One region of the Streptomyces daghestanicus genome, then DNA from elsewhere that is predicted to be linked to it. Evidence: riboswitches for the same ligand, from Rfam matches in the RefSeq annotation. Region 1 holds a riboswitch; the other holds the start of a gene.

Region 1 (7,277 bases):
TGATCCGCTCCACCCGGGCGTCGGCCGACTCGACGTCCACCGTGCGCGGGGAGTCGCCCTCCAGGCCGAGCAGCACCGCCTTGGGGGTGCCGTGGCCGTGGCCGGTGGCGCCGAGGGAGCCGTACAGCTCCGCGCGGACCGAGGCGACGGAGCCGAGCAGGCCCTCGTTGCCCAGCCGGCGGGCGAAGATGCGGGCCGCGCGCATCGGGCCGACCGTGTGCGAGCTCGACGGCCCGATGCCGATCGAGAACAGGTCGAAGACCGAGATGGCCACGGAAGACTCCTCAAAGCGGGGGTGGTGCGGGGAGGGAAGGGGGCGCCGTCCGCTGGTGGCGGGCCCGGCGCCCCGAGGGGTGCCCGTCCCGGGCCGGTGGTGCGGCCCGGGACGGCGGGTGCGGCCCCGGGCCGCCGGTTCGGCCCGGGTACGGCGGCTGCGGTCCCGGACTACCGGTCCAGCCCGGGGTACAGCGGGTGCTTGTCGGCCAGGGCGGTGACCCGGGCCTTCAGCGCGTCGGCGTCGTAGGACGGCTTCAGCGCCTCGGCGATCACGTCCGCGACCTCGGTGAAGTCCTCGGCGGTGAAGCCGCGGGTCGCCAGGGCCGGGGTGCCGATGCGCAGCCCGGAGGTCACCATCGGCGGACGCGGGTCGTTCGGGACGGCATTGCGGTTGACCGTGATGCCGATCTCGTGGAGCCGGTCCTCGGCCTGCTGCCCGTCCAGCTCCGAGTCGCGCAGGTCGACCAGGACCAGGTGGACGTCGGTGCCGCCGGTCAGGACCGAGACACCCGCCGCCTTCGCGTCATCCCGCACCAGGCGCTCGGCCAGGACGCGGGCGCCCTCCAGCGTACGACGCTGGCGCTCCCTGAACTCCTCGCCGGCCGCGATCTTGAAGGCGACCGCCTTGGCGGCGATCACATGCTCCAGCGGACCGCCCTGCTGACCTGGGAAGACCGCGGAGTTGATCTTCTTGGCCAGCTCGGCCGTGGAGAGGATCACACCGCCGCGGGGGCCGCCCAGCGTCTTGTGCGTGGTCGTGGTGACGACATGGGCGTGCGGCACCGGGTTGGGGTGCAGGCCCGCCGCGACCAGACCGGCGAAGTGCGCCATGTCGACCATCAGGTACGCGCCGACCTCGTCCGCGATCCGGCGGAACGCGGCGAAGTCCAGCTGCCGGGGGTACGCCGACCAGCCGGCCACGATCAGCTTCGGCTTCTTCTCCTTGGCGAGGCGCTCCACCTCGGCCAGGTCGACCAGGCCGTCGTCGCCCACGTGGTACGGGACGACGTCGTACAGCTTGCCGGAGAAGTTGATCTTCATGCCGTGGGTCAGGTGCCCGCCGTGGGCGAGGTCCAGGCCCATGATCGTGTCGCCGGGCTTCAGCAGCGCGAACATCGCCGCGGCGTTGGCCTGGGCGCCGGAGTGCGGCTGCACATTGGCGTGCTCGGCGCCGAACAGCGCCTTGATCCGGTCGATCGCGATCCGCTCGACCACGTCGACGTGCTCGCAGCCGCCGTAGTAGCGGCGGCCGGGGTAGCCCTCGGCGTACTTGTTGGTCAGGACCGAGCCCTGGGCCTCCATCACCGCGACGGGCGCGAAGTTCTCGGAGGCGATCATCTCCAGGGTGGACTGCTGGCGGCGCAGCTCGGCGTCGACGGCGGCGGCGACGTCGGGGTCCAGTGCGTGCAGCGGGGTGTCGAGAAGGTTCATCGTCCGCGGTCCTCAGCCGGCCGAGAAGGCCGTGTACTCGTCGGCGGAGAGCAGGTCGCCCGGTTCGTCCGCGACCCGCACCTTGAACAGCCAGCCGCCCTCGAAGGGCGCGGAGTTCACCAGCGACGGGTCGTCCACGACGTCCTCGTTCACCTCGGTGACCTCGCCGGAGACGGGGGAGTACAGGTCGGAGACCGACTTGGTCGACTCCAGCTCGCCGCAGGTCTCGCCCGCGGTCACGGCCGCGCCGACCTCGGGGAGCTGGACGAAGACGACGTCGCCGAGGGCGTTGGCCGCGTGCTCGGTGATGCCGACCGTCGAGACGCCGTCCTCGGCGGCCGACAGCCACTCGTGCTCCTTGCTGTAGCGGAGCTGCTGGGGGTTGTTGCTCATGGCCTGGATTCTCCTGTATGCGGGGGTGCGGTGGTGGACGTGGTGGGGACGTGGTGGCGGTCGGAAGGCCGCCGGGGCCGCTTCGGGCGTCTCCGGGGGCCGCCCCTCATGTTCCCGGGGCTGCTTCCGGGGGCGGCTTCTGGCCTACTTCTGGCGCTTGTAGAACGGCAGCGCCACGACCTCGTAGGGCTCGTGGCTGCCCCGGATGTCGACGCCGACCCCGGGCGTGCCCGGTGCCGCGTGCGCCGCGTCGACGTACGCCATGGCGATCGGCCTGCCCAGCGTGGGGGAGGGGGCGCCGGAGGTGACCTCACCGATCACCCGGCCGTCCGCGACCACCGGGTACCCGGCGCGCGGCACCCGGCGGCCCTCGGCGACCAGGCCGGCCAGGACGCGCGGCGGGGCCTGCTCGGCCCGCGCGGCGGCCTCGGCCAGCGCGGCCCGGCCCACGAAGTCGCCGTCCTTCTCGAACTTCACCACCCGGCCGAGCCCGGCGTCGAAGGGCGTCAGCGAGGTCGTCAGCTCATGGCCGTACAGCGGCATGCCGGCCTCCAGGCGGAGCGTGTCCCGGCAGGACAGGCCGCAGGGGACGAGACCGGCCGCCGCGCCCGCCTCGGTCAGCGCCTGCCACAGCCGCTCCGCGTCCGCCGGGGCGACGAACAGCTCGAAGCCGTCCTCGCCGGTGTAACCGGTGCGCGCGATCAGGGCGGGGACACCGGCGACCGTGCCGGGCAGGCCCGCGTAGTACTTCAGCGCGTCCAGGTCGGCGTCGGTGAGGCCCTTGAGGATGCCCGGGGACCGCGGCCCCTGCACGGCGAGCAGCGCGTAGGCGTCCCGGTCGTCGCGGACCTCGGCGTCGAAGCCGGCCGCCCGCTCGGTGAGGGCGTCCAGCACCACCTGGGCGTTGGAGGCGTTGGCGACCACCAGGTACTCGGTGTCGGCCAGCCGGTAGACGATCAGGTCGTCCAGGATGCCGCCGTCCGCCCGGCAGATCATGGTGTAGCGGGCGCGGCCCGGCTTGACGGTGCCGATGCTGCCGACCAGGGCGAAGTCCAGCAGGGCGGCCGCCTGCGGGCCGGTGACGGTGATCTCGCCCATGTGCGAGAGGTCGAAGAGGCCGGCGCGGGTGCGCACGGCGGTGTGCTCGTCGCGCTCGGAGCCGTAGCGCAGCGGCATGTCCCAGCCGGCGAAGTCGGTCATCGTGGCGCCGAGCGCGCGGTGGACGGCGTCCAGCGCCGTACGGCGGGGTGCGGTACTGCTCATCGGTCGGTCGTCTCCCAGGACAGGACGGCAGGGCGAGGAAGGCCCTCCCCATCTGTCATCGGTACCTGAGAGGTTCGCCGTGACCACACGCGCCACCGGACGTACCGGTCGTGGTCAGGACTTGCACCTTGGGTGGGACCGCCCGACGGCAGCCCGCTTTTCAGATGTGCCTCGCCCGCGCGGTGACGGTGCCTGAGAGATTCAAGGGAGGAACTTGCTCCTTCGGCGCCCCGGCGACGGCCGGGGACTCTCCCGCGCGGATTCAAACGGCCGGTATGCAGTTGGCGCGGCCACAGTAGCACCGGCCCCGGCGACACCCCCGACGCCCGCCCCGCGCAGCCCTGCGCCCGCCCGTTCCACCCTCTGCGCCGGGCTCGCGCGCCCCCGATGCCCGCTCCCTGCACCCCCGCGCCCCCGAGGTCCGCCCCACCCCCTCCGGGATCCGCCCGCGCCACCGCGCGGCCGGCATCTGTGACCGGCTTGTGGCAGGAAGTGCACCAAAACGCGAGACCACCGCATTACCTTCTCTTTACACTCGACGGGGAGGGGAACTCGTGAACCGCCCCAGGGGAGGACGATCACGGTGAACAGGACCACGGCATACGCCACGACCGCGGGACTCGCGCTGCCCGCGCCGCACCCCGCCCCGGCCCGGGAGGCGTGCGCCGAGCGGCCCGCACCCGTCGTCCGCGACCTGCGCGGCCGCGCGGGTCACAGCCCGCACGCCCTGCTCTTCGGCCCGCAGGACCTCGTCGCCGTCACCGGCCTGCCCGGCAGCGGCAAGTCGACCCTGATGCGCCGCACCGTGCGCGGCACCCGCATCGACTCCCAGGACACCCGCGACCGCTGGGACCGGCGCGTGCCGCGCCTGCTGCCGTACGCCGTCTACCGCCCGCTCGTCCGCCTCGCCCACTACGCCGGTCTGCGCCGCGCCCTGCGCTCCGGCGCCGGCGTCGTCGTGCACGACTGCGGCACCCAGACCTGGGTCCGGCGCTGGCTGGCCCACGAGGCCCGGCGGCGCGGCGGCACCCTGCACCTGCTGCTGCTCGACGTGGAGGCCGAGCAGGCCCTGGAAGGCCAGCGCGAGCGCGGCCGGGGCGTCTCGAAGTACGCGTTCCTGCGCCACCGCGCCGCCACCACCCGGCTGCTGCGCGCGGCGGAGCGGGGCGACCTGCCGCCCGGCTGCGCGGCCGCGGTGCTGCTGGACCGGGCGGCGGCCGACACCCTGCGCCGGATCGGTTTCACCGGCTGACCGCCGGATGGGCTTCACCGGCTGACCGCCGGCTCGGCTTCACCGGATGGGCTTCACCGGCTGACCGCCGGATGGGCTTCACCGGCTGACCGCCGGATGGGCTTCACCGGCTGACCGCCGGATGGGCTTCACCGGCTGACCGCCGGATGGGCTTCACCGGATGGGCTTCACCTGCTGACCGTCGGACCGGTCGCCCCCGGGGCCGTCCGGGTTAGCCTTTTCAGCCGACAGCAGCGGTCCCACACAGGCGGTAGGCAGATGGACTTCCCGGCGGCGGGTTTCCCCGCGGACTTCCCGGCGCAGGCGCACCCCCACCCGCACGGCGGATGGCCCGGCAACGAACTGGAGGAGGTGCTCTCCGCCGCCCTCGGCGTGCCGGGCGCCGGCGGCCGGATAGTCGAGGTCCTCGGCCGCAGCTTCCTCTGGATTCCGCTGCCCAACGGCGGCGGTCCGCACAGCGGCCCCCTGGACCTGCCCACCCTGGAGATCGACGGCCAGGCGTACGTCCCGGTGTTCAGCTCCGAGGAGCAGTTCCGCCAGGCCGCCGGCGCGCACATGGCGTACACCATCGCGCCCGCCGTGGAGTTCGCCCGCGGTCTGCCCCCGCAGGTCGGCATCGCCGTCAACCCGGACGGTGTCGTCGGCATCCCGCTGCCGCCGCCCGCCGTGGCCGAGCTGTGCCGGGCCGGGCGCGGCCCGCTGGACGGCCCCGCCGGCGGCGGCCGGGTCCGCCTCTTCGAACCCGACTGGCAGGACGACCCGGTGGACTTCCTGGCCGCCGCGTCCGCGGAGTTCGCCGCGACCGGCGTGGTCGGCACCGCCCGCCGCTGCCTCGCCGCCATCGAGACCGCCGACCCGGTCATGTTCGTCGGCGTCGAACTGACCCGCTTCGAGGGCGACGCCCGCGCCGTCCCGCTGGACGCCCTCGGCCGCGCCCTCGGCCGCGTCCCGGTCAAGTGGCCGGTCAACCTGGTCCTCCTGGAAGCGGCCGACGACCCCGTCTGCCACTGGCTGCGCGAACGGGTCCGCCCGTTCTACCAGGGGAACCCCTAGTCGCCGCCGGGGGAAGCGCCCGGAAGGGGCGCGGGGAACGGCGCGCCGAGCCACGGCGCTCCGGCACCCGCGGACGGACGAGAACCCCCGAGCCGGAAGGCGCCCCCTGTCGGCGGAGCCGCCTAAGCTGGACCCCAACCACGCACGCTTCCCGAGAGGTCGGTAACACGTGAGCGCGAGCGGTACCGCCGCAGCCGGGCAGATCGAGCACATGCTGCGCCAGGTGACGCCCGGCCGCTACGACGCCTACGAGTCGCTGCTGCGCGCCCTCGCGGCCCCCGCCTCCGGCCAGGTCTGGATGCTGCTCTGGCACGGCCAGGCCGGCTCCCCGGACGCCCAGTACGGGAAGATGGAGGTCGACGGCCACGGCTACGCCCCCTGCGTCACCTCCGCCCAGGAGCTGTCCGCCAGCGGCTGGAACCGCTCCTACGAGGTCGTCGACGGACTGGAGGTCGCCCGCGCCCTCTACCCCGACCGCTACGGCCTCTGGCTCAACCCGCACGCCCCCGGTGGCGGCGTCGGCATCCCCTGGCTCGACCTGCGCCGCATCGCCGGCGGCCTGGACCGCCAGCCCGCCGGCCCGCTGCGGCTGTCCGAACCGGCCGTCGAGATCCCGCAGTTCTACGCGCTGCTCACGCAGAACGCCCACCGCACCCCGGTCGTCCGCTCGCTGCGCCGCGCCTGGGTGCAGCCGGCCCTCGGCGCGCCGTACCTCGCCATCGGCCTCGACGTCTACGACACCTCCCCGCCGGCCGTCGGCGCGGTGCGCGCGATGATGCGGAGCTCGGTCGGCGCGATGCCCGAGGGCCTGCCGGTGTCCACCGTGGCGATGTCGGACGCCCTGGACCCGGTCGCCATGTGGCTGCGCGCCAACGCCCGCCCGTTCTACGACCGGGAGGCGCACGCGGCCCCGGGCCAGGCCCCCGCGCAGGCTCCGGTGAGCGGCTACGGCTATCCTCCGGCGGGCGGCCGCCACTGACAGCGGAATGATTGATTCCGCTGCGTGTCGGAGTGATCTCCGCGCGTAGAGCAAAGGGGGTAGGTCCCCTTCTGTCCCAGGTGCCCCAACTCGTCCGCGTCCGCTCGGTGTTACCCGGCGTCCGGATAACGGAAACCCTCAAACAGCATCACGGTTGCGCATCCATTCACCGTCAGGTCTGGCTACAGATCACCCAGGCGTTGAAGACTCCCGCACCAGGGGCCTTCGCCCCATGTGTACGACGGACTGATCACGCCGCCACCGCGGCAAGTGCGGGCCGGCTACCGCCGGTTGAGAGGGGTCCCTGCCAGATGACGGCACCATTGCACGAGCCGACCGCGGAAGCGGCCCCGAGTGCGGCCGAGGAAGCGGCGGTTGCCGGCGCCGAGTCGAAGTCGGTACAGGGGCGATCCCTGGGCCGCATCGCCTGGGAGCGCCTGAAACGGGACAAGCTCGCCCTCACGGGCGCCGTCGTGGTGCTCCTGCTCGTCGCGGTCGCGCTGCTCGCGCCGGTCATCACGAGCCTGCTCGGACAGGACCCCAACGAGTACCACGAGGACCTGATCGACCCGCTGTTCGGCACCCCCGTGGGGTCGCTCGGCGGCATCAGCGGCGACCACCTGCTCGGCG
Region 2 (7,277 bases), on a different contig from region 1:
GCCGCACGCCGCCTACCTCGTCCCGCGCTTCCAGCTCTACCGGTCGGTGAGCGAGCAGGTGATGGGGCTGCTGCGGGCGCTGTCGCCGCTGGTGGAGCCGCTGAGCCTGGACGAGGCGTTCGTGGACCTGGAGGCCGGCGGGACGGCCTGGGACGCGGAGTCGGCGCGGCTGACCGGTACCCGGCTGCGGGCCGACATCCGGACCGTCACCGGGCTCACCGGATCGGTGGGGCTCGCCGCCTCCAAGATGCTCGCCAAGATCGCCTCCGAGGACGCCAAGCCCGACGGACTGGTGCTGATCGAGCCGGGCACCGAGCGCGCCCTGCTCGCGCCGATGCCGGTGCGCACCCTGCCGGGCGTGGGGCCGGCCACCGGCGACCATCTGCGGCGGGCGGGGATCACCACCGTCGGCGAGATCGCCGAGGCCGGCGAGGACGAGCTGGTCCGGCTGCTGGGCAAGGCGCACGGACACGCGCTGTACGCCATGGCGCTGGCCCACGACGAGCGGCCCGTGGTCGCCGAGCGGGAGGCCAAGTCGGTGTCGGTGGAGGACACCTACGACGTGGACATCCACGACCGCACCCGGGTCGGTCTGGAGGTGCGGCGGCTGGCCGAGAGGTGCGTGGGGCGGCTGCGCGGGGCCGGGCTGTCGGGGCGCACCATCGTGCTCAAGGTACGGCGGTACGACTTCTCCACCCTGACCCGCTCGGAGACGCTGCGCGGGCCCACGGACGATGTCGCGGTGGTCGCGGAGGCGGCGGCGCGGCTGCTGGACGCCGTGGACACCACCGGCGGGGTGCGGCTGCTCGGCGTGGGCGTCACCGGGCTGGCCGACTTCACGCAGGAGGACCTCTTCGCGCAGGCGGCCGAGGCGCGGGCGGCGGCGGAGGAACGGGCCGTAGCCGAAGAACGGGCGGCGGCCGGGGAACGGGGCGGGCCCGGGGAGCGGGGAGCGGCGGAGGAGCAGGCGGTGACGGGGGCCCCGCCGGACACGGCCGTCGCGGAGGCAGGCCGGACGGCTTCCGCCGAGCCGGACCTTCCGCCCCCCGAGCGCCGCTGGCCCTCGGGGCACGACGTGCGGCACAGCGTGCACGGGCACGGATGGGTGCAGGGCAGCGGCCTGGGCCGGGTCACCGTGCGGTTCGAGACGCCGTACTCGGCGCGGCCGGGGCGGGTGCGGACCTTCCGGACCGACGATCCGGAGCTCGAACCGGCGGAGCCGCTGCCACTGGTGGAGCGAAGACCCGAGGACGCCGGCCCGGTGCGGCCGGCCGGTGCCGCGGGATGACGCCGCGCCCCCGGCTCAGGTGGGCTCCTCCTGGCCCGCCAGCCGGCCGAAGTCGTGGTCGGGCGGCGGGGGCGGGGCGGCGACGTCGAGACCGTAGTGGTGGTAGAGCTGGAGTTCCTGCTCCGGGGAGAGATGGCGGCCGACGCCGAAGTCGGGGGCCTCCTTGACCAGCGCCCGGTCGAAGGGGACGCGCAGGGTGCCGTCGACCAGTTCGCTGGGCTCCAGCGGCACGAAGGCGTCCCGGCCGAAGAGACCGGTGCGTATCGCCGCCCATTCGGGGACGCCGGTGGCGTCGTCGAGGTAGACCTCGTCGACGGTGCCGATCCTCGCGCCGTTGCGGTCGAACGCCTTGCGGCCGATCAGGGTGCGCGGGTCGATGTCGGAACGCACGGGCCCTCCAGCTGGTCGCCAACCATCCGGTTCATCATCCGTAAGCACTACAAAAGAGCACATTCGGATGCGCGGCCACTCGAAAGACCGTGCGGGGGCCTCGCTGGTAGGCTGGCGACGGCTGCTGACCCCGTGCGGGAGAGTCCTCCGGTCGCACACCGGAGGCGCCGAAGGAGCAAATCCTCCCCGGAATCTCTCAGGCCCACGTACCGCACGGACGAGGTCACTCTGGAAAGCAGAGCGGGTGTCGACGGCTCCCGTTCTCACCGACGGTGAAAGCCGGGAACCCTCGGGCGGCCCGGTGAAGCTCTCAGGTCGAGATGACAGAGGGGGAGGCCGTCCGGGCACCCGCGCCGTGGTGCCCCTCGCAGGTCGCGTCAGACCAGGAGGCCTCCGCAATGACCGCCCACCGCACTCCGCTCACCGAACTCGAACGGGGCACACCCTTCGAGCAGCGCCACATCGGCCCCGACCTGGAGGCGCGGGCCAAGATGCTCGCCCAGGTCGGGTACGGCTCGCTGGACGAGCTGACGGCCGCCGCCGTACCGGACGTGATCAAGAGCGCCGACGCGCTGGACCTGCCGGACGCGCGCACGGAGGCCGAGGTGCTGGCCGAGCTGCGCTCGCTGGCCGACCGCAACCAGGTCCTCGACACCATGATCGGCCTCGGCTACTACGGCACGTTCACCCCGCCGGTGATCCTGCGCAACGTCATGGAGAACCCGGCCTGGTACACCGCGTACACGCCGTACCAGCCGGAGATCTCGCAGGGCCGCCTTGAGGCGCTGCTCAACTTCCAGACGATGGTGGCCGAGCTGACCGGGCTGCCGACCTCCGGGGCCTCACTGCTCGACGAGGGCACGGCGGCGGCCGAGGCGATGGCACTCTCCCGGCGCCTGGGCAAGAACAAGAAGGGCCTCTTCCTGGTCGACGCGGACGCGCTGCCGCAGACCATCGCCGTGATCGAGACCCGCGCCGAGCCGACCGGGGTCGAGGTCGTCGTCGCCGACCTCAGCGAGGGCATCCCGGCCGGGATCGCGGAGCGGGAGATCAACGGCGTACTGATCCAGTACCCGGGCGCCTCCGGTGCCGTACGCGACATCAAGCCGGTCATCGACCGGGCGCACGAGCTGGGCGCGCTGGTCACCGTCGCCGCCGACCTGCTCGCGCTGACGCTGCTGAAGTCTCCCGGTGAGCTGGGCGCCGACATCGCGGTGGGCACGACCCAGCGGTTCGGGGTGCCGATGGGCTTCGGCGGCCCGCACGCCGGTTACCTGGCCGTCCAGGAGAAGATGGCCCGCAGCCTGCCCGGGCGGCTCGTGGGCGTCTCCGTGGACGCCGACGGCAACCGGGCGTACCGGCTGGCCCTGCAGACCCGCGAGCAGCACATCCGCCGGGAGAAGGCCACCAGCAACATCTGCACCGCGCAGGTCCTCCTCGCCGTGATGGCCGGGATGTACGCCGTGTACCACGGGCCGGACGGGCTGCGCGGCATCGCCCGGCGCACCCACCGGTACGCCTCCGTCCTGGCCGCCGGACTCGCGGCGGGCGGCGTCGAGATCGTGCACGGCGCCTACTTCGACACGCTCACCGCGCGAGTGCCCGGCCGGGCCGCCGAGGTGGTCGGCGCCGCCCGGGAGAACGGGGTCAACCTGCGGCTCGTCGACGCCGACCACGTCTCCATGGCCTGCGACGAGACGACCACGCGCGCCCAGCTCGGCGCGGTGTGGAACGCGTTCGGGGTCGAGGGCGACATCGAGGCGCTGGACGCGTCGAGCGAGGACGCGCTGCCCGGGGAACTGCTGCGCACCGACGAGTTCCTCACCCACCCCGTCTTCCACCGGCACCGCTCCGAGACCGCCATGCTGCGCTACCTGCGCCGCCTCGCCGACCGGGACTACGCGCTGGACCGGGGCATGATCCCGCTGGGCTCCTGCACCATGAAGCTCAACGCGACCACCGAGATGGAGCCGGTGACCTGGCCCGAGTTCGGGCAGCTGCACCCCTTCGCCCCCGCCGGCCAGGCGCAGGGCTACCTCACGCTCATCCGTGAGCTGGAGGAGCGGCTCGCCGAGGTCACCGGGTACGACAAGGTCTCGCTCCAGCCCAACGCCGGGTCGCAGGGCGAGCTGGCCGGGCTGCTCGCCGTACGCGGGTACCACCGGGCCAACGGGGACGAGCAGCGGACCGTGTGCCTCATCCCGTCGTCCGCGCACGGCACCAACGCCGCCAGCGCGGTGATGGCCGGGATGAAGGTCGTCGTCGTGAAGACCGCCGAGGACGGCGAGATCGACGTGGAGGACCTGCGGGCCAAGATCGAGCAGTACCGCGACGAGCTGGCGGTGCTGATGATCACCTACCCGTCCACGCACGGCGTCTTCGAGGCGCACGTCGCCGACATCTGCGCGGCCGTGCACGACGCGGGCGGCCAGGTGTACGTGGACGGCGCCAACCTCAACGCCCTGGTGGGCCTCGCCCGGCCGGGTCACTTCGGCGGCGACGTCTCCCACCTGAACCTGCACAAGACCTTCTGCATCCCGCACGGCGGCGGCGGCCCCGGGGTCGGCCCCGTGGGCGTGCGCGAGCACCTCGCGCCGTACCTGCCCAATCACCCGCTCCAGCCCGCGGCGGGCCCGCAGACGGGCGTGGGCCCCGTCTCCGCGGCCCCCTGGGGTTCGGCGGGCATCCTGCCCATCTCGTGGGCGTACGTGCGTCTGATGGGCGGCGAGGGGCTGAAGCGGGCCACGCAGGTGGCGGTGCTGTCGGCCAACTACGTCGCCAAGCGCCTGGAGCCGCACTACCCGGTGCTGTACACCGGGCCGGGCGGGCTGGTCGCGCACGAGTGCATCATCGATCTGCGCCCGCTGACCAAGGCGACCGGCGTCAGCGTCGACGACGTCGCCAAGCGGCTGATCGACTACGGCTTCCACGCGCCGACGATGTCGTTCCCGGTGGCCGGCACGCTGATGATCGAGCCGACCGAGTCCGAGGACCTGGCCGAGCTGGACCGGTTCTGCGACGCGATGATCGCCATCCGCGCGGAGATCGAGAAGGTCGGCACGGGGGAGTGGCCGGCGGAGGACAACCCGCTGCGGAACGCGCCGCACACCGCCGCCGCGCTGGGCGGCGGGTGGGACCACGCGTACGGCCGCGAGGAGGCCGTCTTCCCGGCCGGGGTGTCGGCCACCGACAAGTACTGGCCGCCGGTTCGCCGTATCGACCAGGCATTCGGTGACCGGAACCTGGTCTGCTCGTGCCCGCCGCTGGAGGCGTACGAGGACTGAGCGACCGGAGTGACGAAGAGGGGCCTCGCCGCCGGCGGGGCCCCTCTTCGCTGTCCCGGTGCCGGTCAGGGGGCGCCAGGGTGACTCGGTGGTTCTGACGAGGCCGAGCTGTGGGGATGGAACGTTCGCCGGTTGATCCGAATGTTTCGTCGGACCCGCGGTTTCGGGGCTCGGGTCGGACCGTCCCTGCGTCCCCCGGGGTTCGGCGGTCGAGGATTCATCGTGCACGGGGGGTTGCCACCCTTTGCGCGCTGTCTCTAGGGTGCGGCATCAACGCAGCTTTCTGGATTTCTTCCGAAACTTTCGTACCCTTACGCACCCAAGGAGCGCACCATGGGCGACCCGGCACTGTCCCGCCGCGGCTTCCTGGCGGCCTCGGCCGCGGCCGGTCTGGGCATGACGGCACTGAGCGGCTGCGGCGGTGACTCGGACGAGGGGTCGTCCGGGATCACCACGGTCGAGTGGTGGAACATCTCGACGACCCAGCCGACGAAGGACGTCTGGGCGGCTCTGGCCAAGAAGTTCGAGGCCCAGAACCCCAAGGTCAAGATAAAGATCGTCCAGTTGGAGAACGACGCCTACAAGTCGAAGATGACGGCGCTGATCGCCTCCGGGAAGCTCCCGGACATCTTCCACACCTGGGGCGGCGGCGTCCTCCGGCAGCAGGTCGACGCCGGTCTCGTCGAGGACCTCACCGACCGCACCAAGGAGTGGGCGGACGGCCTGCTGCCGGTCGCCAAGGAGCCCTACCTGCTGGACGGCAGGCTCTACGGCATCCCGTTCGACAGCGGCATGGTCGGCTTCTGGTACAACAAGGCGCTGTTCGAGCGGGCCGGTGTCAGCACGCCCCCCACCACCTGGAACGGGTTCCTCGACACCGTCGAGGCGCTGAAGGCGAAGAACATCACGCCCATCGCCCTGGCCGGCAAGGAGAAGTGGCCCGGCATGTACTACTGGGCCTACCTCGCCATGCGCGTCGGCGGGGCCGAGGCCGTGCAGAAGGCCGCCGAGGACAAGGACTTCACCGGGCCGGCGTTCGTGCGGGCGGGGCAGCTCCTGAAGGAACTCGCCGGCCTCCAGCCGTTCCAGAAGGGCTTCCTCGGGGCGGCGTACTCCGACCCCAACGGCCAGGCCGCCGCCGTCGGCAACGGCAAGGCGGCGATGGAGCTGATGGGGCAGTGGGCCCCCGTGGTGGAGGCCGACGCGGGCAAGGGGCTCGGCGACGACCTGGGGTTCTTCCCGTTCCCGGCGGTCGAGGGCGGCAAGGGCTCCCTCACCGAGGTGTTCGGCGGGGCCAACGGGCACGCCCTGCGCCGGGACGCCCCGCAGGCCGCCGTCGACTTCCTGAGGTTCTTCGCCTCCGAGGCCACCGACCGGGAGCTGGTCACCAAGACCGGCGTGCTGCCCGTCGTCACGGCCGCCGAGAGCGCCCTGACCGACCCGAACCTGACCGCCGTGCAGAAGCAGCTGAAGGCCGCCACCGGCTTCCAGCTCTATCTCGACCAGGCCTACGCGCCCGCCGTCGGCCAGGAGGTCAACGACAGCGTCGCCGCGCTCGTCGCCGGCTCCAAGTCGCCCGAGCAGGTCGCCGAGTCGATCACCAAGACCGCGAAGGAAGAGCAGTAGCCGCCGATGACCTCCACGTTCCTGCCGGACCGGCGGACCGGCCCCGGTACCGCCCCACCGCCCCCGCCGGCCGGGGCGGCCCGGGCGCGGACCCGGCGCCGCGTCACCCACTGGCTCACCGCGGTCGGCTTCCAGCTGCCCGCGCTGGTGCTGTTCCTCGTCCTCGTCGTGCTGCCGATCCTGTTCGCCCTGTACGCCGCGTTCTTCCGGTGGGGCGGCTTCGGCATGCCCTCGGACTACGTCGGCACCGAGAACTTCACCCGGCTCTTCGACGACCCGGTCTTCCTCGGCGACCTGTGGCGCTGTCTGCTCCTGGTGGTCCTCTCCCTGGCGCTGCAACTGCCCTTCGCGCTCGCCATGGCGGTGCTGCTGAACCAGCGGATGCGGGGCCGCGCGGTGTACCGGATGCTGTTCTTCGCGCCGTACGTGCTCTCCGAGGCCATCACCGGGGTGCTGTTCGGCATGATCTTCGCGCCGGGCGACGGGCTCGCCGACCGGGTGCTGGGCGGGGTCGGCCTGGACGGGCTGGGCGGGGAGTGGTTCGCCGATCCGTCGATGGTGATGGCGACCCTCTTCCTCGTCATGACGTGGAAGTACTTCGGCTTCCACATGATGCTCTACCTGGCCGGCCTCCAGTCCATCCCGAGAGAGCTGACCGAGGCGGCGCTCATCGACGGCGCGGGGCCGTG

Evidence for each region. A riboswitch is a leader RNA that binds a small molecule or an ion and turns the genes downstream of it on or off. The one in region 1 is predicted to bind glycine.
Region 2: linked by a shared signal. The riboswitch ahead of gcvP (aminomethyl-transferring glycine dehydrogenase) and the one ahead of gcvT (glycine cleavage system aminomethyltransferase GcvT) in region 1 are both predicted to bind glycine.

What each region holds. Positions count from the first base shown of each region.
Region 1 is NZ_BNDX01000008.1:737,514-744,790, reverse strand. It holds gene Sdagh_RS12745 (L-serine ammonia-lyase) at 1-274, opposite strand, end outside; gene glyA (serine hydroxymethyltransferase) at 445-1,707, opposite strand; gene gcvH (glycine cleavage system protein GcvH) at 1,720-2,100, opposite strand; gene gcvT (glycine cleavage system aminomethyltransferase GcvT) at 2,245-3,363, opposite strand; glycine riboswitch at 3,406-3,533, opposite strand; glycine riboswitch at 3,534-3,628, opposite strand; gene Sdagh_RS12725 (AAA family ATPase) at 3,947-4,615, shown strand; gene Sdagh_RS12720 (enhanced serine sensitivity protein SseB) at 4,874-5,668, shown strand; gene Sdagh_RS12715 (enhanced serine sensitivity protein SseB C-terminal domain-containing protein) at 5,838-6,647, shown strand; gene Sdagh_RS12710 (ABC transporter permease) at 6,959-7,277, shown strand, end outside.
Region 2 is NZ_BNDX01000002.1:645,678-652,954, forward strand. It holds gene Sdagh_RS03095 (DNA polymerase IV) at 1-1,288, shown strand, start outside; gene Sdagh_RS03100 (PRC-barrel domain-containing protein) at 1,304-1,678, opposite strand; glycine riboswitch at 1,804-1,900, shown strand; gene gcvP (aminomethyl-transferring glycine dehydrogenase) at 2,077-4,962, shown strand; gene Sdagh_RS03110 (extracellular solute-binding protein) at 5,296-6,588, shown strand; gene Sdagh_RS03115 (carbohydrate ABC transporter permease) at 6,595-7,277, shown strand, end outside.